Regions from separate parts of the Pseudoalteromonas apostichopi genome, predicted to be linked through region 2. Evidence: predicted binding sites of a transcription regulator. Region 2 holds the regulator's gene; the other holds the start of a gene.
The links. Region 2 encodes LexA, which represses DNA repair genes until DNA is damaged. Its sites were predicted from a motif close to TACTGTATNNNNATACAGTA; they were not measured.
Positions count from the first base shown of each region.

Region 1 (12,379 bases), 1.1 Mb from region 2:
ACCTTCAAGTAAGCGAGCAAGCGCACAATCGCCTAACTGGTGGTTTGCTTGAAGGCGCGAGTTGGGCATTATTGAGCAGCCAAGTACCACAATATTATCAAGTTTAGGATGTTTTGCTTGGTTAAATTGCCATGCAGGGTTATTGCTTGTAGCTATCAATGACTGGCCAATAAATGGCGTGCTTATCAGCATTAAAGTTAAAATGCTAACAAAGCCAAAATAGAGTGCTTTGCGTTTATGTGTAATGGCTAAAAATACCATCACTAAAGTAAGCAGCCCCAACAACGGCAGGGGCATTAATAATGAGCCAATGATCTTTTTAATTTCAAACATATATCAATGCTATTGTCTGTGACAGATAATGCTATGTTAGTTATTTTGCCTTGCTTTAGCGACCGTTATTTTGCTTACACGTATTTAAAAAGTGGCGATAAACAGGGTTATCTTTCATATTTTTTTTCATCGCTAAATACATAGGGCGTGTAAGACCTAATGCACCTAACGGAATAGACTTAATAAGCCCTTGGCTTTCATAAGGGGTGACTAGCCAATCTGGTAATGCAGCAACTCCCATACCTGCGCTCACTAATTGGAAAATCAATAAGCCTTGGTCAACAGTTTTAAGGGTGCCATCAAATCGTGCATTTTGAATGAAATGTTTAAAGATATCTTGGCGCTCACGCGGAATAGGGTAAGAAATAATTGTTTCGTTCTTTAAATCAAGGGCCGTGACATAGGCTTTTTTTGCCAATTCATGATCCGGTGCAACGATTAGTTTTAATTTAAAATCAAACAGGTGAGCATATTCAAGCTGATCGGGTTCACGAATATCAGAAGTCAGCACTAGATCTAATTCATCATTAATTAAATCTGGGATAGCGTCGTAACTAAAGCCGCGCTCGTAATCAATTTTAATATCAGGCCAAAAGTTATTAAATTCTTTTATGGTTGGTAGCAACCAATGAAAGCAGGCATGACACTCAACACTTAAACGTAAATTTGATATTGGCTGATTCAGGCTTTCCTTTAAGCGACATTTCGTTGCTTCAACTCGAGGTAATACCTCGTTAGCAAGCTCCAGAAGTAACATACCTTGTGGTGTGAAGCGCACAGGCTGTGTCTTACGTTCAAACAGTTGGCAATCTAACTTATTCTCAAGATCTTTAATTTGATGCGATAAAGCCGATTGAGTTAGAAATAACTCACGCGCTGTATTGACCAAAGAGCCTGTTTCTTTAAGGGTCGCTATGGTTTTTAAGTGTTTTATATCAATCATCTTTAAAAAATCTCATGAAAAATGTGAGTCTGACTCAGATTACGAACATACTACGCCTTAGAATTCTTTTTTTCAACGTCTAGACGTCTAAAGTTGGCGATTAATTTAACCGCTTTTTTACAATACGCCTTTCTGTAAAAAAATGACAGCGTTGTCATGTAATTGTTTGTATTTTAGTTATGAAATTATATGAATTTACCTCAAGTTGAAACTTGCTATTTTAACAGTGTTATAGCTTGCGAGAACTAACTTGATATTTATTTTCAATTAATAGTAGTAGGGTAGAGCTGTTCGCTAAGGTATTATTTTTTATAATGTTATTATCTAAAACAATGGTAGTTTTATTTTTCATAGGGATGTCTGTGTTGCGTACTGTATTTTTACTCTGTGCTTGTTGGGTTATGCCTGCTTTTGCTGGCACTATTAACAGCCAGTTTCCGACAGAAATTGACCCACATGGTCACTATGTTTTTTATTCACATGGTTTTATTGTAGAAGGGCATAACCCTAAGCCTGTTCACAAAACCTTTGGGATTTATGATTTTGTTGCCGTAAAAGAAGCGCTTGCAGATGAGAGCTATCATTTAATTGCTTACCATAGACCAAAAGGCACTGAACCTTTTGTGTTTGCGAAAAAGCTTGCGGCAGACGTTGAAGCATTAATAACTGCCGGTGTTGCTGAATCAAACATCAGTTTGGTTGGTTTTTCAAGGGGTGGGGCATTGTCGATAATGGCAGCCAATGAACTTAAACGTACAAATATCAACTTAATTATTTTAGCTGGTTGTGCTGGTTTAATTAAAAAGCTCCCATCAGTTAAAGCTTACGGCAAGGTTTACTCTATCTTTGAACGTTCAGATCAGGTTGGCTCTTGCCAATTTTTAATTGATAGGAATGAGGTAACCAAGTTCGAAGAAATAAGCATCAATACAGGGCTTTCACATGGCGCATTTTATAAGCCAAAAGATGAATGGGTGTTACCTATTAAGAAGTGGCTAAAGGATTAACTATGCCTTATATATTGTTATTTTTAGCGATTAGTGTTTTCGGAATAAGCTTTTCAAGCGATGCTGAGCCGTTTACGTTGCCGCGCACTGATACAGTTTTGCTTAAAGATAAACATTCAGACAACGAATACCCAATCACTATTAAACTGCCACCTAGCTACCAAAAGCAAAGTCATAAACGCTACCCTGTGGTGTATCTATTAGATGCAAATTATAGTTTGCCAATTGCCTCTGGTGCTAGTCGCTTTATGATGAATTCGGGGTCCATTGAAGAGGTGATTATCGTTGCTATAGGATACCAAAAAGGCATGTCTGGGCTTAATAGCCGTATTTATGACTACACCCCATTTGAAGATAAAAATTGGCAGCGACAGACTGGGGGAGCAAGAAACTACCTCAATTATTTAAAACAATCCGTATTGCCCTATATTGATGCTCACTACAGAACAAGCCAAAAAAACACCTTGGTCGGTAACTCGCTTGGTGGTTTATTTGCAGCCTATACCTTGTTTACTGAGCCTACGCTTTTTTCTAGTTATGTCATAGGTAGCCCTTCAGTGTGGTTTAAGCAGCATGACCTTTTAGCTTTACCTGTGGTGCCCACGAGCAAAACAACTAAAGTGTATATTGGTATCGGAGAACTTGAAGAAAGTGAAGGTGAACAAATGGTTTCGGGCGCAAGGCAATTAGCAGCTAAAATTAATAAACAAAGCGGCGCGCTGGTTACAACAAATTTATTTGTTATCCCTCAGGCACGCCATGCAACAGCATTCCCAACAACGATTACCCAAGCCTTAGACTGGATTTACCAGGTTAATGATAACTAAAGAGCGTGACACTTTTTATATTTTTTGCCGCTACCACAAGGGCATTCATCATTACGGCCAATTTTAATATCTGCAACTGGCGTTATATCACCATCTAGGTAACGCCATAGGCCATCTTCTTTAATAAAACGCGATTTTTCGTGTAACTCACAATACAAGTTTTGGTAAAAGTAATTTGCTTTAAATTCTACAAAACCTTCTTGATCATTATGTTCAGTATCTAAAACACTGAGTTTGGTAAAACGGCAGCTATTAGCAAAATCTTTGATTTCGCGAACCGGGTTAGCGGCTTGCTGGCTTTGTGCATAGGTACTAAATACATATTTAGCATCTTTTAGCGCGTAGGCACTAAAACGAGAACGCATAAGTTGCTCTGGGTTATCAGCTTGGCTTGCACCTGTATGAAAAGGTTGGCAGCAAAGCTCGTAAGTCAATTCGCTGCCACAAGGACAAAGGGAGTGTGTGAGTGATGTCATAACAACTTACCTAAAACTATAAATTGTTATTTTAACAAGCCTATTGTGGCTGCGGTACTAAATTGTTTAATTGGGCGCTTTTTGTAAAACAATAAAACTTAGCAGATGCCTGCTCAAGGTTTAAGTTCATCGAATCAAGTTGATGATTGCTTACAATATCTGTCCATGTGATTACAGCAGCAAAATTACCGTTATGTAATGCTGAGCTAAGTACATACTCAAGGTTAACTAAATGCTTTTGTCTTATTACAAGCAGTTTGCTGGTATCAATCGAACACGAATCTAATAACGCTTTACTAGGAACATGATCAGGAGCAATTAATAGGGTCCATGCATTTTGGCTATTGTAATGATGCAATACCTTTAATAGTTCAAAGGTTGCTGATATTTCATCTTCAATTTGAATTAAGTTAACAGACGCTTTGTCGTTATCTTGTTGGTAGCTTTTAACTGTTCTTAAGGTAATTGGCTGTAACATAACTTTCACTCACTGGTTGTTTATACAGTATGTGTATACAGTAGTTTATACAGTATTTTTGCGCAAGTACTTTTTTGCTATTTTTTAACCAATAATTCAGTTTTATTTTATTTAAAATAATTTAGTTGTTATTAAACAGTTGGTTATGGTTTTGTTTTGAAGGTTGAAAAAGGTGAGAAATTTACCGCTAAAGCTATACAGTGTTTTATACAGTACTGTCTAAATAGCTAAGTTTTGCTTCTATACAGGTATTTTGCATAAAAAAGCCGGTATAGAAACCGGCTCTTAATCTTTGTAATTCTGCTATTTATCTAAGTAGGTATTTAAAAACTCAAGATATGCGTTTGAGGCTTTTATACGGTTTTCCTTTTTAGTAAACCCATGGCCTTCATCATCGAATAATACATATTCGACAGGCACACCATTTGCTTTTACAGCGGCAACGAGCTCATCGCTTTCAACTTGTAAAACGCGAGGGTCGTTAGCACCTTGAATCACCATTAAAGGCTTAGTGATGTTTTTAGCATGAAATAGTGGCGAAATTGCACGGTGACGTTCACCATCTGTCGCGGGGTCGCCCATTTCGTCATACAGCGCCTTTTTAAAGCTTTCCCACCATGGTGGAATCGAGTTTAAGGTTCTAACCCAATTCGTTACACCAAAAATATTAATGCCGACTTTAAACTCTTCAGGTTCGAATGCAAGTGCAGCAGCAGTCATAAAACCACCATAGCTGCCCCCTATGATGCCAATTTTATCAGCATCGACCCAATCTAGGCTTTGCAGGTGTTTTTTACCGTAAACGATATCTTGTAAATCGTCAGTGCCATGCTTTTTGTCATCTAAATGGAAGAAGGTTTTACCGTAACCTGAGCTACCTCGGTTATTGACTGCAAAAATGGCATAACCATGATTTACTAGATGTTGCTGCATAGCACTATATCCAGTGCGGCTTTGTCCACCAGGGCCGCCATGCACCCATACTAAAGCAGGTACTTTGTTGTTGCTGTTGGCTTGCTTAGGCTTGTATAAAACTCCCGGAATTTCTAAACCATCAAAGCTTTTAAAGCGCACGATGGTGCTTTCAACCAAGTCACTTTGATCAATTGCATCACTTAATGTATTGGTTAATTGTTTAGCTTTCGACTCACCGACTTGCCATACAAATAGGTTGCTTGGAGAGGTGTCTGAATTTAGGTAAAACGCCATGGTTTTTTCATCAGCTGAAAAATTTACACCGCGTAAGTTACCAGCAGGCAGTGATGGCATGGCAATACCTTTACCTGTGGTGGTATCGATTATCGACACCTTAGTGCTTGCATCAGCATTAACACCGCTTACTTGGTAACGGCCAGATTTAGAGAAGTAAATAAAGCTTACATCCCACTCATCTTTGAGGGCAGGGCTGTGCTCACCGGTAGTTAAATCATAACGCCATACTTCTGCAAACTCACCCTTAGCATCAGTTGAGTAGTACAATGATTTACTGTCTCTTGAAAATGTTTCAGGGCCGTATTTAGCGTCGCCGTCATGGCGGGTAATGAGCTCTGGTTTCAGAGTTTTTTTACGAGTATCAAGTATGAATACATCGCTGTCTTTGTTCGAATTGTTTTTCGATAAAGCAATAAAACGGCCATCAGGGCTGATTGCGCCGACATCAAGGCCCATGGTATTTTGATAAACAGGTGTTACTTCATAGCTGTTAGCATCAACACGATATAGGTCCATAAACTTAGCATCACGCTGATTGCTGGTTATAAAAAACTGTTTACCGTCTTCGGTGAAGCCAGCAAACCCTGCTCGGGTTTCTTCACCAGGGGTGAGGTCTTTCACTGTGCCATCTGTTTCGCGAACATAGATGTGATAACGCTCGTTACCGCCTGAGTCTTTAGTAAATAATACGCGCTCATCTTGAGGGAAATAAGCCACTGCATAAGTACTGTCTTCAAAGTCTGTTAAGCGGGTTTTTTTGGCGGTTTTTATATCTACTTCATACAGGCTATAAATGCCGCTTTCGTCACTGCTAACGAGTATTTTATCGCCTTTAGGTGAAAAGCTGCTGCCCATAATTGAGGTTGTATCAAAAAAAGTTTCAGCATCATACTGTTTAACAGTTTGGCTTTGTTGCACGCTTTCGGTGATGCTAGTTGATGGGGTTGATTGTGAACATCCTGCAAGTGCAAGGCTAAGTGCACATGCAACGGCTGCTATTTGAAAACTCGGTTTCATTGTAATTATTCCTTGTTAATTTTTCGTTATAAAGTGTTGCCTGTTCATAATCTAAACGCAAGTTTTACCCGTTCGATATTTGTTACAAATCATGTAAATGAATAGGTACATGAGTGTGCTAGAGAGTTTTTAAACGAAAAAACCAGCGCAATTTGCGCTGGTTTGGTTTTTCATAACAATTGGAATTGTTTTGCTAGCTTAAGCGGCGTCTGCTTTTTTATCGCTCTCGCCGCGGGCTACCTTACCGGCAACTAAGTCCGCTGGGTCAAAGTCGTCAACGTTAATAACATCAAGACGGGCTTTCTCAACAGCAGCTAATTTGTCGGCTTCAGCTTGGCTTAAAATACCTGCTTCAAGGCCCATTTGCGCTACTTTATCAAGCTGGAAGAAAGGCAGTTTCACGCCTTTTTCACGGCATACCTTGTCAAACAAAGGCTCAACTTCAAGAATGTCTTTAAGCGTTTGCTCCTGACGACCCACAAGGTTAAGCGGCTCGTTTTTAAGGTAAATGTAGTTAGCTAAACGGTTACGAGTTTCGCTTGGTACTTGTAATAAGTGAGCAAGTTTGTGCTCAAGCTTATCTGTAGGCTTACGAACTGGACGACCGAATGGGAATAACATGATTTTTAGCATCGCACGAAGTGGGGCAGATGGCATGTTGTTAATTAAGTCAGCTAGTGCACGTTGGCAGTGGTAAAGGTGATCTTGGCAGCTCCATTGAACAAGCGCAAAATCTTCTTTTTTACGGCCTTCGTCGTTGTAACGTTTAAGTGTTGCAGATACAAGGTATAAGTAGCTTAGTAAGTCACCTAAACGTGCAGAGATACGCTCTTTACGTTTTAATGAACCACCAAATACCGCCATGCTGATATCTGACATTAATGCTAACGATGCACTGAAACGTGACGCAACACGATAAAACTCAGCGGTTTCATCTTTGTACGGCGTACTCGTAAAACGTGCATTTGTAAATGCTAACCACTTAGTGCGAACAAGGTTCGAAATAGTAAAGCCAACGTGACCCATTAACGCTTTATCGAATACTGCAAGGGCTTCTTCGCGGTCTTCAATTGCACAAGCACCTAGCTCAGTTAACACAAATGGATGACAACGAATTGCACCTTGACCATAGATGATCATGTTACGTGTTAAGATATTTGCACCTTCAACGGTAATCGCAATTGGCGCACCTTGGTAGCCACGACCTAAATAGTTGTTTGGACCAAGCATGATGCCTTTACCACCGTGAACATCCATGCCGTGAATAGTCGCTTCACGCATTTGCTCAGTTAAGTGGTATTTAATAATTGCAGATACAACCGATGGTTTTTCACCAAGGTCAACAGCCCCTGTAGACATACTAACTGCAGCATCAGAGCTATATGCGTAACCTGCAAGTTTTGCCATTGATTCTTCAACACCTTCCATTTGACCAATTGGTAAACGGAATTGACGACGAATACGGCTGTAAGAGCCTGTTGCAAGCGCGATTGTTTTTATGCCACCTGTAGAGTTAGACGGCAATGTGATTGCACGACCAACAGATAAACATTCAACAAGCATACGCCAGCCTTGACCTGCCATTTTCGGGCCACCAATGATGTAATCAAGTGGTACAAAGATATCTTTACCGCGAGTAGGACCATTTTGGAATGGTACGTTTAGCGGGAAGTGACGACGGCCAATTTCTACTCCCGGAGTATCTGTTGGGATCAGCGCACAGGTAATACCAGGTTCTTTGTCATCACCTAGTAAACCGTCAGGATCTTGCAATTTAAATGCAAGGCCAAGTACAGTTGCAACAGGAGCAAGAGTAATATAACGCTTGTTCCATGTTAGGCTGATACCAACAACTTCTTCACCGTTCCATTGACCTTTACAAACAACACCGTAATCAGGAATTGCACTTGCGTCAGAACCTGCTTCTGGTGAGGTTAGCGCAAAACATGGAATTTCTTGACCACTCGCTAAGCGTGGTAAGTAATGATCTTTTTGCTCTTTAGTACCATAGTGCTGAAGTAATTCGCCCGGACCTAATGAGTTAGGTACACCTACGATAGAAGATAGCAACGTTGATTTACTTGTTAGTTTTTGCAGTACACATGATTGTGCATAGGCAGAAAACTCTAAACCGCCGTATTCTTTTTTGATGATCATGGCAAAGAACTTATTATCTTTTAGATATTGCCAAACATCTTGCGGTAAATCAGTTAGTTCGTGAGTTGCGTGCCAGTCATCTAGCATACTACACACTTCTTCAACAGGACCATCAATAAATGCTTGTTCTTCGATAGTCAGTTTAGGAGCTGGGTATTGGTGTAATTTGTTCCAGTCAGGACGACCACAAAACAGATCCGCTTCCCACCACGTAGTACCGGCATCGATTGCTGATTTTTCAGTATCCGACATAGTCGGTGTTACTTTTTTGAAAGCAGCAAAAATAGGTTTAATGATGTATTGTTGACGAACGCCAGTCACAGAAAGTGGCACAGCGATAAGTAAGAATAGTAGCCAACTAATTGCGCCAAACGCGCCAGCAAATGTGCCAACAAGTAAAGTCGCAATGGTAATACCTAAGCAGGTATTCCAGCTTGCTCTGTGGTAACTCGCAATACTAAGCAGCACGAGTAAACCAAGTAAAAATATGAGAGTCATTGATTATTCCTTAATAGAGGTCAGACCACCTCTTTTAGAGTAGCGCTAGAAAAGCGAATTATCAAGAGCAGAACAGAGATTAAAACAGTCTGTTCAGTGAGTTTTATTCATTTAAAAATGACTATCAGTGCAAAAAGATTTACAGCAAATTAGAAATTGTTGAGTAATTACTGATAATCATCGCCGCTAAAACAGCTATTAGTTGTGAATTGCTCAGATAGTTCTGAAAATCTCAGCATAGCAGTTGCCATCTTTAGCGCTATGTTTAACAATGAGCGCAGGCAGGGATCAGCCCATCATGCCTTTCCTTCGATTAGTTTTATAGGTTAAGAGTTCTATGTGTGAGTTGCTTGGCATGTCGGCCAATGTACCAACGGATATTTGTTTCAGTTTTTCAGGATTATTAGAGCGGGGTGGTAATACTGGCCCACATAAAGATGGCTGGGGCATCACCTTTTATGAAGGTAAAGGCTGTCGTACATTTAAAGATCCAGAGCCAAGTTGCCAATCAGAAATTGCTAAACTCGTTAAAGCGTATCCAATAAAAAGTATTTCGGTGATAAGTCATATTCGCCAAGGTAATCGTGGCCGTGTATGTCTTGAAAACACTCATCCATTTACCCGAGAGTTGTGGGGACGCGAAATTACCTATGCTCACAACGGGCAATTATCGAATTATCATGATTTAAAGCCAGATTATTATCGGCCAGTGGGTAATACCGACAGTGAGCTAGCGTTTTGTTGGTTGCTCGATAAAATTCGCGAAAAATACCCTAAGCGCCCATCAAATATGGCATCTGTATTTCGTTATGCTGCTAAGCTTGCTCACACACTGCGTGAAAAAGGCGTATTTAACATGCTACTTACCGATGGTGTTTATGTTTTAGCTTATTGTACCAATAACTTACATTGGATCACTCGTCGAGCACCGTTTGGTAAAGCAACATTAATTGATGCTGATATGGTGGTCGATTTTCAAAAAGAAACCACACCGAATGATGTGGTTACTGTCATTGCGACAAGACCACTCACCAATGACGAGCGCTGGCAAAAAATGGAACCGGGTGAGTTTGCACTGTTTAAAATGGGCGAAAAAATCTAAAAAAGAATGAAGCGCTATTAGGGCGCTTCTTTACTTTCTTCATTTGTTAACGAGACTGGCGTGGTCACAGTGAATGAATTAAGTTGCACTTCAAATTGTTCTACCCCTTTTTCACCTTTCCACATACGAACTAACATGTAGTCCATTTCAGGAGCAAACCAAGCTAGCGCTTGACGCTTATCGTTATCGTATAAACGTTTTACTTTAATGGCTTCTACATTACCAATTGGCAGCGAAATCATTTCTGTGCCCACAACTTCAAAGTCGTAATTTCGCAGATTACCTTTTTTATCAATCAATGGATACGATAATTGCGTTTTGCCTTGTTTTAGTTCTTCGCGAACTTGTACTTGATAAGACAGTGAATCTTGAAAATCATCAGACCAATCAATTTTAAGTGGGTATTTACTTTGATTGCTTTGCACTTGCTTTTGAGTTGAATCAAATTTTAAGCTGTATTCTTTATCAGGCCCTGTTCCCGAGCGCTCCATAGTGTAACTTACTGGAGAGATTTTGTGATCATGATAAGTAAACATTGATGTTTCTTTTCGTGAGTCCGAAAAAATCATCCATTCGATTTCACTGTGATAAGTGATCACGTAATTACCGTCTGCGGCTCTTTTAAGCTCGCGGACTGCTTTACCATGGGTTTCGCCTTTACGAAGTACATCGTATTCTGCTTGGTATTGAGTGAGGTCGCCAGCTAAAACACTGGTAGGAAGTAATAAAGTGCCCACACAAGCAAGTAGGGCACTTAGATTTTTATTCTGGGTAGTGCGCGCCGTGTGCAGGAAGTTTCTTTTCGTCAAAAACTGCATAATCTGCTTCCATCTTGAGTCGTTGTTCACTGAACCACTTGACCACCAATGGATAGATTATATGTTCTTGCTGATGAACACGTTGTGCGAGTGTCTCTGCGGTATCGCTTTCGAGTACCGGAACTTTGGCTTGAAGAACAACGGGACCGCCGTCTAGCTCTTCTGTGACAAAGTGAACACTAACACCATGAACGTCATCTTTTGCATCTATCGCTCGTTGGTGGGTATTCAGCCCTTGGTACTTAGGCAACAAAGAAGGGTGAATGTTCAACATTTTTCCCTTAAATTTTTGCACTAAGCTAGGAGTAAGAATACGCATAAAACCAGCTAATACAACTAGATTTGGTTCAAAATTGTCAATAATGTCCATTAACTCAGCATCATAGGCCTCGCGCGAGTCAAAATCTTTATGGCTAAGTACACGAGTTTGTATACCTGCATTTTTTGCTCGCTCAAGGCCATAGGCGTCGGCTTTATTACTAATTACAGCGGCGATTTCGGCCTTAATTTCACCACGCGCACACGCGTCAATGATGGCTTGAAGGTTAGAACCGCTACCAGAAATTAATACAACAAGACGACAAGGGGTCATTAGTCACGACCACCTAAAATTTCTACTTGCTCTTCGCCTGCTTTCGCATCTTGGATCTCACCGATATGCCATGCATTTTCGCCAAGATCTTTAAGAATTGTTAAGCTTTGCTCAAGTTTGTCAGCTGGAACAACTAATACCATGCCTACACCACAGTTGAATGTACGGTACATTTCGTGTGTTGTGATGTTGCCGTTTTCTTGTAACCAGTTGAAAACTACAGGCCATTCCCAGCTGTCGCCTTTGATTACTGCTTTTGCAGACTCAGGAAGTACGCGCGGGATGTTTTCCCAGAAGCCACCACCTGTGATGTGAGATAACGCGTGTACATCAACTTGCTTGAATAGCTCAAGTAATTGTTTAACGTAGATGCGAGTTGGCTCTAAAAGGTGATCGCCAAGTGCTTTGCCTTCAAGTTCAGCGCTTGTGTCTGCGCCAGATACTTCAAGGACTTTACGAATTAATGAGAAACCGTTTGAATGAGGACCACTTGATGCAAGTGCGATTAATTGGTCGCCTGCAGCAACTTTAGTACCGTCGATAATTTTTGATTTTTCTACCACACCAGTACAGAAACCAGCCATGTCATAGTCTTCGCCGTCGTACATACCTGGCATTTCAGCAGTTTCACCACCGATTAATGCACAGCCAGAAAGCTCACAGCCTTTACCAATACCTGTTACAACATCAGCCGCAGTATCTACGTCTAATTTACCAGTTGCATAGTAATCAAGGAAAAATAGTGGCTCTGCACCTTGTACAATAAGGTCGTTTACACACATAGCAACAAGGTCGATACCCACTGTGTCGTGCTTTTTAAGATCGATTGCTAAACGTAGTTTTGTACCAACACCGTCTGTGCCAGCAACCAGTACAGGCTCTTTATAGCCAGTTGGTAGTTCGCAAAGTGCGCCAAAAC
Region 1 is NZ_AP028065.1:330,119-342,497, reverse strand. It holds gene QUE86_RS01460 (YdcF family protein) at 1-333, opposite strand, end outside; gene QUE86_RS01455 (LysR substrate-binding domain-containing protein) at 389-1,276, opposite strand; gene QUE86_RS01450 (alpha/beta fold hydrolase) at 1,639-2,283, shown strand; gene QUE86_RS01445 (alpha/beta hydrolase) at 2,286-3,110, shown strand; gene QUE86_RS01440 (YchJ family protein) at 3,107-3,586, opposite strand; gene QUE86_RS01435 (SulA-like leucine-rich domain-containing protein) at 3,627-4,064, opposite strand; gene QUE86_RS01430 (S9 family peptidase) at 4,368-6,293, opposite strand; gene fadE (acyl-CoA dehydrogenase FadE) at 6,492-8,948, opposite strand; gene QUE86_RS01420 (class II glutamine amidotransferase) at 9,286-10,050, shown strand; gene QUE86_RS01415 (DUF3108 domain-containing protein) at 10,068-10,868, opposite strand; gene purN (phosphoribosylglycinamide formyltransferase) at 10,813-11,460, opposite strand; gene purM (phosphoribosylformylglycinamidine cyclo-ligase) at 11,460-12,379, opposite strand, start outside.
Region 1: a site for LexA is predicted at 4,088-4,107, ahead of QUE86_RS01435 (SulA-like leucine-rich domain-containing protein). Genes of this name have one in related genera too.

Region 2 (12,379 bases):
AGGGGTTGCAAGTGAACGAATTCATTATGAGGTGTTTGGACCTCACCAAACGCTATAATGAAAAAAGGCGCAGCTTTTGCTGCGCCTTTTGTTAGTTTACTTTGCACTCTACATTAGGTAGTGGAATACGTAGCTCTTTTTTAGGGTAGTAAAGTAGGCATTGCTCACCTGATTTTTGTAAAACAAATTTCTCAGAAGGAATTGCATGAGCGCCCATAATAGGGAGGCCATCCGGCCCTTTGTTGGTGCCGTGATCAATCAATAGCTCTGAACTTTTAGTAAATACATTGTCGGCTAGTGTGACGATAGCACCACCTTTGGCGGATTGAATAGCCTGCTGTAACTCCGTAATCACACCTGGATTTACGCGAACAAGCGTAGCATCTTGCGGTTGCTCCGCTTGGGTACTTTTACAGCCCGCTAAGCTTGCCAGTAAAGTGCAGGTTAATAACAGTGTTTTATTCATTATTACCTTCCTTCGCTGGTAGCGGACGGGTTAAATCCATATTATTTTTGTAAAGCGGCTGCTTAATTGTAAGTGGTAGCCCTGTTTCTTGAATTGCTTGTGATGTAAAGCTTGGTTGCTTAGCACTTGAGGACTCCACCACAATTGGGCAGGTATTATTTTCAATGTGATAAAGCGCGGTTGCTAATAAGCTCTCTTCGCTATCACCTAGTTTGTGATCAAAGTCATCTGTAACCTCGCAGCCTTTTATGTCCGCATCAAACTGGGGGGAAGGTGTTGGTTTAAATCCATCGGCGTATTCCCCAAAGCCTTTATAGTTTGCGCCTGAAAATTGGATTGTATAATAAGTGGTTGCGCAGTTATGTGTTGGTGTAAAACCATAGGGTTTCCCGCAGGTGGTGCCACCGATTAAGATTACCTCCGCATCAATGCCTTTTAAACCATTAATAAACGCCTCAGATGCAGAGCAGGTGTTATCGGTACTTAACACATACACTTTTGATAAATTTAGATCTGGCAGACTATTACCCGTTGTTCTGTAGGTAGAGTAATCAATTTCAAGGTCGATAAATGGATATGGATCATCTTGCGGCTGTTTGTCGTTTTGAATCGTTTGATAGTAATAGAAATCATCGGTATTAGCAGGACCCGCAACCATATATGCAAGCTGCGATGAAAGCGCTAATAAACCGCCGCCGTTATATCTAAAATCGATAACCAACTCATCAATATTATCAGCTTTGAACTTATTCACAGCACTTATCAGTTCAGGTTGAGCAATGCTGATAAAGCTATTAAATTGCATATACCCAACTTTTGTACCGTTCTCAGTTGTTAAGGTATCAACATTCTGAACGGGCGTTTGAGCAATATTACCGGCTACTAGAGTAAAGGATTTTTCAGTACCATCATTACTGCGTACAACAAAGTTATGGGCGTCACCGGCCGTAGGCCCAAATAGCGCTTCATTTAAAATATCTACGCCTTGTTGGGTATTAGTGTCAATACTAACGTCGTCAACCATTAAAATAGTATCACCGCGTTGTAACCCTGCATTTGCAGCAGGTGAGTCATCCTCTAAATAGGCAACACGTAGCTCTCGTGGCGGAACATTACTGATAAATACCCAGTTAATTCCATAACCTGAAACAACCCCAGATTGAGCTTCTTTAAAATACTCTTCAGTAGGTCTGCTAAAATGAAAGTTATCTTTAAAAGAACCCGAGTCCGTCGTTTCGAATGTTTTTAACTGGTCGAAATAAGCGGCGACAGAGCTGAAATTATCAGGATTGTTGTCTTCTATTTCGTCGTACCAAAGGTAGGTTTCGTCACTCCATGAACGTAACCACATCTTCTCGGTAAACTCAGAGCCAGCAGTATCTGGGTAAGGCTGATTATTGTTATAAGGATCATTGCCTGTTCGTGGTACGGCGCATTGATCTTTAAATTCACTTGATGGCTCAAAAACACCAGCGGTCCAAGTGGGTTCTGAACTTGTTGGTGGCGGGTTTGTTGTGTTGTTATTGCTCGAAGAGCCACCGCCGCCACCGCAGCCAGATAGAGACGCGCCTGAGACTGCTAAAAATATTGCTAAGGCGAGTTTATTATTGTTAAACATATTTGCTTCCTTTCCGATAGTATTTCTTAAAAATTAGCAATTACTGTATCTGAAAGCAATAAATTGTAGCGCCTCAAATGTAAATGAATGTGCTTTTAGTTATAAAGACTTACGGTTACTAATTTCAGCTACTTTGAGCTTCTGCCATGACTCAAATAGCTTACGTTGTTTGTTAGATATTTTTAAGCCATAGGTTTTTTGCATATAAAAGTAGGTATCGGCTATTTGCTTTCTTGCATAAATCGGTGGCTCAAATACACGTTGCTTAAAATCGATTTTTACTGGGCAAGCTCCATAACTGGCACTAGATGTTGCGACTATTCCGTAGCGAAAATTAGAACGGTCTGCATTGATCTCGCCAATAGCTGGAGCGAGGTTATTTATGTCGGCTTCCATTTGACGAAATTTTTCACTGACCTTAATGCAGTTTTTACGTCCGCCATCCTGCCAGCATTGTAATTGATGACCAAACTCCCACGCAGGTACTATATGCTCCCATTCTATTCTTTTTGCTCGAGCGTTTTCGTTTCCTGAGCGGGTAATGGCGTTTCTTGGAATATAACCACAAGCTTCAGGGTCTGGTACAAGCTTTTTACCTTGGCGCTTTATATCGCAGCCACAATATAAGCTTTTACTATTGCTCGGTAGATTCTTAATTAAGTGCTTTTTTGCACTGTAAAAGCTCGAAAATTGTTTAGCGGATACAGGGAAAGTAAAAATTAAACAAAGGGTTAAATATAGAAATAAACGCATATCCATCACATCAGTGAACTACAGGAGCAGCCATTTTAGAGCTACTATTCTAAAAAGGAAAAGTTTTTCAACTCAGCTATAGTTGTTAGGCCGTTTTATTAGAGGAATTACAACTATGTTATTAGGTGCCTTTTCTGTAAGTTTAAATGTGAAAGATATCCATGCTTCAAAGCAGTTTTATGAAAAACTAGGCTTTAAAGAATTTGCCGGCGAAATCGAGCAGCATTGGTTAATAATGAAAAATGGTGAACATTTAATAGGTTTGTTTCAAGGCATGTTTGATAAAACCATGCTGACCTTTAACCCAGGCTGGGATCAAAATGCTGAGGCACTTGTAGAGTTTGCCACTTTTGAGCAATTAGCCGCGCATTTTCAGCAACAAGGGTTAGAAATACAAAAAGCCGGTGACGCGAGTTTTATTATCACCGACCCAGATGGCAACCCTATTTTGATTGACCAGCACGTTTAGCAGGCTTTTTACGTTTTAAGCGAATGTTCTGTAGCAATAAAATAATCCCCGTAATACAAAACAGTACGCTGGTGGCCGAAAAGCTAATTAGAAGTGGGTTATTAAAGTTTTCGCGCTCATCATAATCCATGATGTGTAGCATCCAGAAAAAGTCGAAAATGCGCCATAGGGAGCTGCGCACTGTAATGACTTTACCGGTTTGGCTATCTAAATATAAGGTTGTTGTCAGCCAATCATCAAAACTCACTTGCCAAACATTGGCCTTGTGAGCCACTTCTCTTGGTCCTTTGGTTAACAGCTGTGCTTGCGTGATATTTGCGTTAATAAGTAAGTGAGTTCTCGCGTTTTCAATTATTTGTGCTTTATTCGGCGCAGGCATTTTATCACCTGTTCTGCCATCAAAATTAAAGGAGCCGCTCGGTGCCGTGACTTCTATGATTGGCGACTCTAAAAAGTGGCTGTACTTGATACTTTCAATTTGTTCAAATTGTGCCGTTATTTTATCGATAGAAGCAGAGTAGTCTGACACTAAGAAAGGGTTACTTAGACTGCGATTTGCTAGATGTTTTCCATGCACTTTTTCAAGCGGCAATGAACTCATTACAAGCCCACCTAATAGCCAAAAAAAGATCTGCAAAGCAAGTAAATAGCCTAGCCATTTATGCCCTTTACGAGCATATTTGAACATGCGTTTATTCATTACCACCCCGTTATTATTGTTATATGGGCGCTATTTTAGGTTGTTTAGCTGTATTGCCAATGCGGCAAAATGTCGCATTAACTGTATTCTAGATTTGGTATATATACAAAACTGAGTTAAAGTTTCAGTCGATATCAATAGAGGATAAAAACGAGAGTATGTCGGAAATTCAATTTTTAAATGTAGATCTGGAGCTTGAATCAAAGCACGATATTAGTGCGCTTGTTGCTGATTTGAAGAAAAACGCTATGGTTTTACATTATGACCAAGATGAATACCGTCAACTTGCACGCATTGAAGCAACTGCAGATATCAGCTCTCCAGACAAAGCGATTAACCAGCTTTGCGAATTAATTGAATCTTGCTCGCGCAATGCATTAAAGCAGTGGTTATCTTGTTCAAAACGTACATTTGATTTAGGTTTTGAATCGGGTAACTCGCCAAAGTGCTTTAACCAACCCCTGCATGCAGATACCTTGTTACGTATCTCAGCAATTGGCGCAGGGATTGAAATTACTATTTATCCAGTCGAAAAGTAAACTGAATTTAGCGCTCTACGACTGCTGCGGTCATTCTTGATACGCAGCACAGCTCCCCAGCAGCATTGGTAATTTTGATATCCCAAACAGAGGTGCGCTTACCTAAATGAAGTGGTCTGGCCGTTGCCGTTAATGTCCCTTTTCGAGACGCTTTTATGTGGTTGGCATTAATCTCTTGACCAACAGCATAGAATTTATTGAAATCAATCACAAAGTTAGCTGCATAGCTTGCCACTGTTTCTGCTAACACAACGTTTGCTCCGCCATGAACCATGCCCATAGGGTTATGGTGTTCAGGAATTGCAGGCATGGTGGCCACTAAATAATCATCGCCAATTTCAGTCACCTCAATACCCATCGTTTTCATTAAAGTGCCTTGCCCGGTTACTCCTTGTTCCAAGTCTTTACATTGCTCCAGCGTGATTGGATGGTGCCAAATACTCATTGTGTTTCCTTAACATGCGAATTAAAGCTAATACCTTATGGCATCTTTCATTGCGGTTCAATGTTAGTTTTGTAGCAATATGATGGAGTTAATTTAAATTTGCGATTTTCAAATAACTGTATATACTCACAGTTAAATGTACTGTATGGAAAACCAGTTGTATGCGCCCATTAACTAAACGCCAATCGCAAATCTTAGAACTAATTAAAGTCTTTATTAAAGATACAGGCATGCCGCCAACACGCGCTGAAATAGCTCAAACATTGGGTTTTAAAAGTGCCAACGCCGCTGAAGAACATCTAAAAGCACTGGCAAAAAAAGGCATGATCAAAATGAAGCCTGGAGCGAGTCGTGGTATTCAGTTGATTGAAGAAGATGAACCTGAGCAGTTAGGTTTACCTTTGATTGGCCGTGTTGCAGCTGGTGAGCCAATTTTGGCTCAGGAGCATGTCGAAAGTCATTGCCAAGTTGACCCTACGTTATTTAAACCAGCCGCTGACTTTTTACTACGTGTAAATGGCATGAGTATGAAAGATATTGGTATTATGGACGGTGACTTGCTTGCAGTACATAGAACGCAAGTTGCTGAAAATGGGCAAGTTGTTGTAGCTCGAGTTGATGAAGATGTAACTGTTAAGCGGCTAGAAAAAGCAGGTCGGAAAGTACTTTTACACGCTGAAAACGAAGAGTTCTCACCTATTGAGGTTGACCTTGAGCATGAATCTTTCAATATTGAAGGGTTAGCTGTAGGAGTCATTCGTAACGCTGACTGGATGTAGTTGTCCCTTATTTGGTGCGCTAAATTGACTCAATTTGGTGCGCCATTGTGATTTTGCCACTTAATTAGGATTTGTGAATCCTTACTCTTTATTTAAAGCCTTATATGGCGCAGTTTTCCTCTCTTTTTGTATATTCTTCGTAAACCATAACATTAAATAACGCGCTGATTATAGTTGTTATTTCTGCACCAAAATAAACATTTATTATCACTAAAACTTGCTTATTGGTCATTTTTTAACTAATTGGTTAAAGCAATGTATTAACACCTGATTAATAAAAAGACACAAAAATGTGCGAGGTGTTAGACAGGGGGCCAGTATCATAAGTGAGTTAAAATGATACGTAGTCGCTCTGAACAATAAAAAAAACGAATGGGCACCTTGCTGTATCGCCTTTTCGCTTTGCGTCTTGCAATAGCATCTAAAGGAGCCGTCACATGGGTAAACTGCGTTACGCCTTGTGGCTTATATTGGTTGCACTCCCAGAAATTGTATTGGCAAATAGTCAATACAATATGCGAAAAGGGGTGACTGATATAAGTAATAATGTTTATGAGTTACACATGACGATATTTATTATCTGTTGTGTAATCGGCATCATCGTATTTGCGGTGATGTTTTGGGCTTTAATACACCACCGTAAATCTAAAGGGGCCAAGCCTGCCCAATTTCATGAAAGTACAAAAGTTGAAATACTTTGGACTGCCATTCCATTTGTCATCTTAATAGCCATGGCTGTGCCTGCCACAAAAACTCTCATTGCTATGGAAGATGCCTCTAAAGCTGATATCACAATTAAAGTGACAGGCTCGCAATGGAAGTGGCATTACGAATATATGGGTGAAGATATAGCCTATTACTCAATCCTATCTACACCAAAAGATCAAATAGACAATCAGGCAGAAAAAACGGAGCATTATTTGCTTGAGGTAGATAAACCGCTAGTGCTTCCTATCAATAAAAAAGTCCGCTTTTTAATGACCTCAGACGATGTTATCCATTCGTGGTGGGTTCCTGATTTTGCAGTTAAAAAGGACGCAAACCCTGGATTTATCAATGAAGCGTGGACACGTATTAACGAACCAGGTGTTTACCGTGGTCAATGTGCAGAACTATGCGGTAAAGATCATGGTTTTATGCCTGTTGTGGTGAAAGCCTTACCTGAAGATGAATTTGCTAATTGGCTTGCAGATGCTAAGGAAGAAAAGGCTAATGCAGCAGCCGCTGATGCTGCTTTGCTTGATCAAACATTACCTAAAGAAGAGCTTATGGTCTTAGGTGAGCAAGTGTATATGGCAAGTTGTGCTGCATGTCACCAGCCTACTGGTATGGGCTTACCAGGCGTGTTTCCTGCACTTAAAGGCAGTCCCATTGTATTAGGTGATGTAAAAGATCACATAGATATCGTGTTACATGGCCGCCCTGGTACGGCGATGCAAGCGTTTGATAAGCAGCTTTCAATTAAGCAACTTGCTGCGGTTATTACCTATAAGCGAAATGCATGGGGTAATGATACCGGCGATGTGATCCAACCGAGTCAAATTCAAGCCGCGATTGATGCAGCAGCGGAGGCGAAATAATGAGTAACGTTATTAATGAGCAAGCAACTGGGCATGCGCATCACGATCATCATCATCCTGCTAAAGGTTTTAAGCGTTGGCTTTACACCACCAATCATAAAGACATCGGGAGTTTATACCTGATTTTTTCTCTTACCATGTTCTTGATTGGTGGAGCGATGGCTATGGTGATCCGCGCTGAACTATTTCAGCCAGGATTACAGTTAGTTGATCCGCACTTTTTTAACCAAATGACCACGGTACATGGTTTGATCATGGTATTTGGCGCCGTTATGCCCGCATTTACTGGGCTTGCTAACTGGATGGTGCCTATGATGATTGGTGCACCTGATATGGCACTGCCACGCATGAACAACTGGAGCTTTTGGATATTACCTTTCGCATTTTTAATCCTGTTGGCTTCGTTACTGATGCCAGGTGGTGGTCCTGCGTTTGGCTGGACATTCTACGCACCACTCTCCACCACTTATAGTAACGATAACACTGCACTGTTTGTATTTGCCATACATATCATGGGTATTAGCTCAATTATGGGGGCGATTAACGTTATCGTGACTATCGTCAATCTAAGAGCGCCGGGTATGACTTGGATGAAGCTTCCGCTATTTGTTTGGACTTGGTTAATCACAGCATTCTTATTGATCGCTGTTATGCCTGTTTTAGCTGGGGCTGTCACTATGGTGCTGACAGATAAATACTTTGCAACAAGCTTTTTTGATGCAGCCGGTGGTGGTGATCCTGTGATGTTCCAGCACATTTTCTGGTTCTTCGGTCACCCCGAAGTGTACATCATGATTTTGCCAGCCTTTGGGATTATTTCGACTATTGTGCCGACCTTCTCACGCAAAAAGTTATTTGGCTATGCTTCTATGGTGTATGCAACCTCATCCATTGCGCTGCTGAGCTTCATCGTTTGGGCACATCATATGTTTACCACAGGCATGCCTGTAGCCGGCGAGTTGTTTTTCATGTACGCCACAATGCTCATTTCTGTGCCAACGGGCGTTAAAGTGTTTAACTGGGTAGCCACCATGTGGCGCGGTTCAATTAGCTTTGAAATTCCGATGATGTTTGCCATCGCCTTTATTGTGTTATTCACATTAGGTGGTTTCTCTGGCTTGATGCTTGCCATTACACCGGCAGATTTCCAGTATCACGATACCTATTTTGTGGTGGCACACTTCCATTATGTGCTCGTGACAGGAGCCGTGTTCTCAATTATGGCGGGAGCCTATTATTGGTTACCGAAATGGACTGGCAACATGTACAACGAAACGCTGGCGAAATGGCATTTCTGGCTATCGCTAATCAGTGTCAACGTGCTGTTCTTCCCTATGCACTTTGTTGGCCTTGCCGGTATGCCGCGTCGTATTCCTGACTATGCTCTGCAATTCGCTGACTTTAACGCCATTATCAGTATTGGTGGTTTTGCATTTGGCTTATCGCAACTGTTGTTTGTGTTGGTGGTATTTAAATGTGCTCGAGGTGGTGAGAAAGCGCCAGCCAAAGTATGGGATGGAGCTGAAGGTTTAGAGTGGGAAGTTGATTCTCCAGCGCCTTATCACACTTTTGAAACACCGCCGGAGATTAAGTAATGAACCATGCACCTTTGCTAAAAAAACTGCTGATTACATGCTTGCTCATGTTCGCATTTGCTTTTGCAATGGTGCCGCTTTACGACGTGTTTTGCGACGTTACAGGGTTGAATGGTAAGCCATCATTAGAAAAAGCGAACGCGAGTGAATCAATAAATACACAGCGTCAAGTTGATGTCAGCTTTACGACTCACGCTCAAAGCGGCGCGCCATTTAAGGTGCAGTCTGAGCAATACAGCGTGGCGGTACAACCTGGTGCCATGCGTGAAGTTAAATTCTCAGCAAAAAATACCAGTAATGAAGACAAAGTCATGCAAGCAATTCCATCGGTATCACCGGGAAAAGCGGCAAAGTATTTACATAAAATCGCCTGTTTTTGCTTTGATCAGCAGCCAATGAAAGCCGGTGAAGAAATGGAATTTACCTTGTTGTTTTATGTTGATACTGAGTTACCCGACGATGTTGAGGAACTGACATTGTCGTATACCGTGTTTGATATTAGCGGGCATGTTGTGGCTAAAAACGATTAAAAGCCGCCAAGCTAATTGCTAATTGGGAGCAAACAAAATGAATCAAAACTACGAAAAATACTATGTTCCAGCACAAAGCCCTTGGCCAATAGTGGGCGCCATCGCGATGTTTTTAATTGCTGTCGGTGCTGGTTTAACTGTGATGCAAGTCAGTGGTGAAGGCAGTAATGGCCAGTATGTATTGTATCTTGGCATTGCCATATTAATTTATATGGTTTTTAGTTGGTTTAAAAACGTTATTGAAGAGTCTCATAAAGGGCTTTACTCAGCACAAATGGACCGCTCATTCCGACAAGGTATGAGCTGGTTTATATTCTCTGAGGTCATGTTTTTTATGGCATTTTTTGGCGCTCTTTTTTACGCTCGAATGATTTCAGTGCCTTGGCTTGGGGGCGCTGGTAATAATGCCATGACCAACGAAGTACTCTGGCCAACCTTTGAAGCTGTATGGCCGCTGTTAACCACGCCATCGGGCGAGACAACACAGGCTATGGGCTGGCAAGGTCTCCCCCTGATCAATACGCTTATTCTACTTACCTCTTCGGTCACAATTCACTTTGCTCATGTTGCTATGGAAAATAATAAACGCGGCGCTCTTAAGGTATTTTTATCTTTAACCGTGCTGTTAGGTGTGATTTTCCTTGGCTTACAAGTTTACGAGTATATGCATGCTTATCGTGATTTAGGGTTAACCCTTGATGCGGGTGTTTATGGGAATACCTTTTTCTTGTTAACGGGCTTTCACGGTATGCACGTGACATTAGGAACCATCATTTTATTCGTGGTTTTGCTAAGAATTTTTAAAGGTCACTTTACGAGTGAAAAGCATTTTGCCTTTCAAGCGGCTGCTTGGTATTGGCACTTTGTTGATGTGGTGTGGTTGTGTTTATTTGTATTTGTGTACGTGCTGTAGCTTTGTGAAGCGGCGAGGGGTTGGTGTGAATAAAGCCCAATTTCATTGCGGCAATAATGAGGATCAGCACAATACCTGAAAACAGCACTCGACGACCTAGGTAATGCGACATAGGTTTCGAGTGCTCTTTTGCTGACATCATCACAAACAGCGCTCTAAATAGGTTGAACAGAATATAAAGTAATAACAAAACAATAATGATTTTAATCATATTAGGTAATCCAAATGCAGTTAATTTTATGGCGTAAACAAAAGCTTAGCTCAATTATCGCAATTTGCGTTGTGATACTAGCAGTGCTTATTTGTTTACGACTAAGCGTTTGGCAATACCAACGAGGCGAGCAAAAACAGCAGCAACTAAGCCAGTTGGCCGTTTCGAAAGAACAAGGAATTTTGAGCTGGCAAGCGCTGCAAAGTCTACCTACAGAGCTAAATAAAACGGGTTTGCAAGTTAAGGTCTCTGGCGAGGTAAATAAACAACAGTACTGGCTGCTTGATAATCAAATCTATCAGGGACAAGTGGGCTATGACTTACTTGTAGCTATGACTATTGCAGGTGAAACCGCACCTTTAATTGTTAACTTTGGTTGGCTAAAAGCCCCTACAAACCGGAGCCAATTGCCAACAGTTGTGTGGCCAGAATCAACACGTTTTACGGCCACAGTGCAATTGAAACAAGGCAACTTGCAAGGTTTTACGCTTGCCGATGAGATTGGTGCAGAACAAGGGTGGCCAAAGCGAATTCAAGGTATTGATTTAGCAATTTTGAGTACTCAATTAGCAATGCCCTTACAAGGCTTTATTGGTTATCGCAATGAAGCTGATGGTATCGCAACTCCGCATTATCAGAGTGTCGTGATGGGGCCAGATAAACATTACGCCTATGCCGTACAGTGGTTATTAATTGGCTTAGCTTGTGTGGTTATTGCTTATTTTGCGATGAGAAGGAGAGGTTATGAAAATAAACCCGCTTAGTTTATTCGTTTTATGCTGTTTTGTGCCGCTGGCACTTGCTTATGCAGCATTGAAGCTTGAGTGGTTACCAAGTGGTTCGAGTAATCATGGTGAGCTTTTAAGTGAAGAAGTTAAATTAGCTGATTGGCAACAAGGTGAGCCCAAACAATGGACTATTGCGCTTAATTATCCAAAGGAGTGCAATGAAGTATGTGAAAACCAATTAGCAAGCCTAGATAACCTATACGTCGCTTTAGGTAAAAATCAGCAAAAAGTGGATGTGGCGGTACTGACAAATCAACAGCAGATATCGGCAAACTGGCGTCAATTGGTGGTAAGTCCAGCGCTCAAAGCGGGAGATTTATATTTGGTTGATCACATGGGCTTAGTGGTTTTGCATTACCCCTACAAGGCTGAGCCTGAACAAAACAGACTTATTCAAAAAGGCTTACTTAAAGACTTAAAAAAACTACTTAACTACGCGCGTTCAAGTTAAACCTCATCAAGGGGATAAAGATGTATAAAAATTATAAATATTTAGTCTTAATTACGGTTTTCTTCTCTATCTTGGTTGTTGGGCTTGGTGCTTATACACGGCTGAGTGATGCTGGGCTTGGCTGTCCAGACTGGCCTGGTTGCTATGGGTTTTTAACTGTGCCAAAACATGAAACTGCTCTGTTACATGTTGAACAAAACTACCCTGATATGATGTTTGAGGCAGCAAAAGCTTGGAAAGAGATGATCCATCGCTATTTTGCTGGTGCCCTTGGCCTATTAATTTTAGCTTTGTTTGTTTTTGCATGGTTAAAACGCCAATATCCAAATACGCCGGTTAAATTGCCACTGGCACTATTACTACTGGTGATCTTCCAAGCCGCATTGGGCATGTGGACTGTGACTATGAACTTACAGCCTTTGGTTGTAATGGGACATTTACTTGGCGGTTTTAGTATTTTGTCGTTGGTGTTTTTATTGTATCTACGCTTAAAAACGAAACCCGTAGCGAGTAATGATAGCGGTGCAAAGCCATACTATCGT
Region 2 is NZ_AP028065.1:1,461,569-1,473,947, reverse strand. It holds gene hmpA (NO-inducible flavohemoprotein) at 1-58, shown strand, start outside; gene QUE86_RS06580 (hypothetical protein) at 92-466, opposite strand; gene QUE86_RS06575 (S41 family peptidase) at 459-2,084, opposite strand; gene QUE86_RS06570 (endonuclease) at 2,184-2,843, opposite strand; gene QUE86_RS06565 (VOC family protein) at 2,953-3,306, shown strand; gene QUE86_RS06560 (hypothetical protein) at 3,281-4,006, opposite strand; gene QUE86_RS06555 (hypothetical protein) at 4,165-4,545, shown strand; gene QUE86_RS06550 (PaaI family thioesterase) at 4,553-4,990, opposite strand; gene lexA (transcriptional repressor LexA) at 5,152-5,769, shown strand; gene coxB (cytochrome c oxidase subunit II) at 6,207-7,349, shown strand; gene ctaD (cytochrome c oxidase subunit I) at 7,349-8,944, shown strand; gene QUE86_RS06530 (cytochrome c oxidase assembly protein) at 8,944-9,474, shown strand; gene QUE86_RS06525 (cytochrome c oxidase subunit 3) at 9,512-10,387, shown strand; gene QUE86_RS20030 (DUF2909 domain-containing protein) at 10,287-10,598, opposite strand; gene QUE86_RS06515 (SURF1 family protein) at 10,613-11,362, shown strand; gene QUE86_RS06510 (redox-active disulfide-containing membrane protein) at 11,343-11,837, shown strand; gene QUE86_RS06505 (COX15/CtaA family protein) at 11,858-12,379, shown strand, end outside.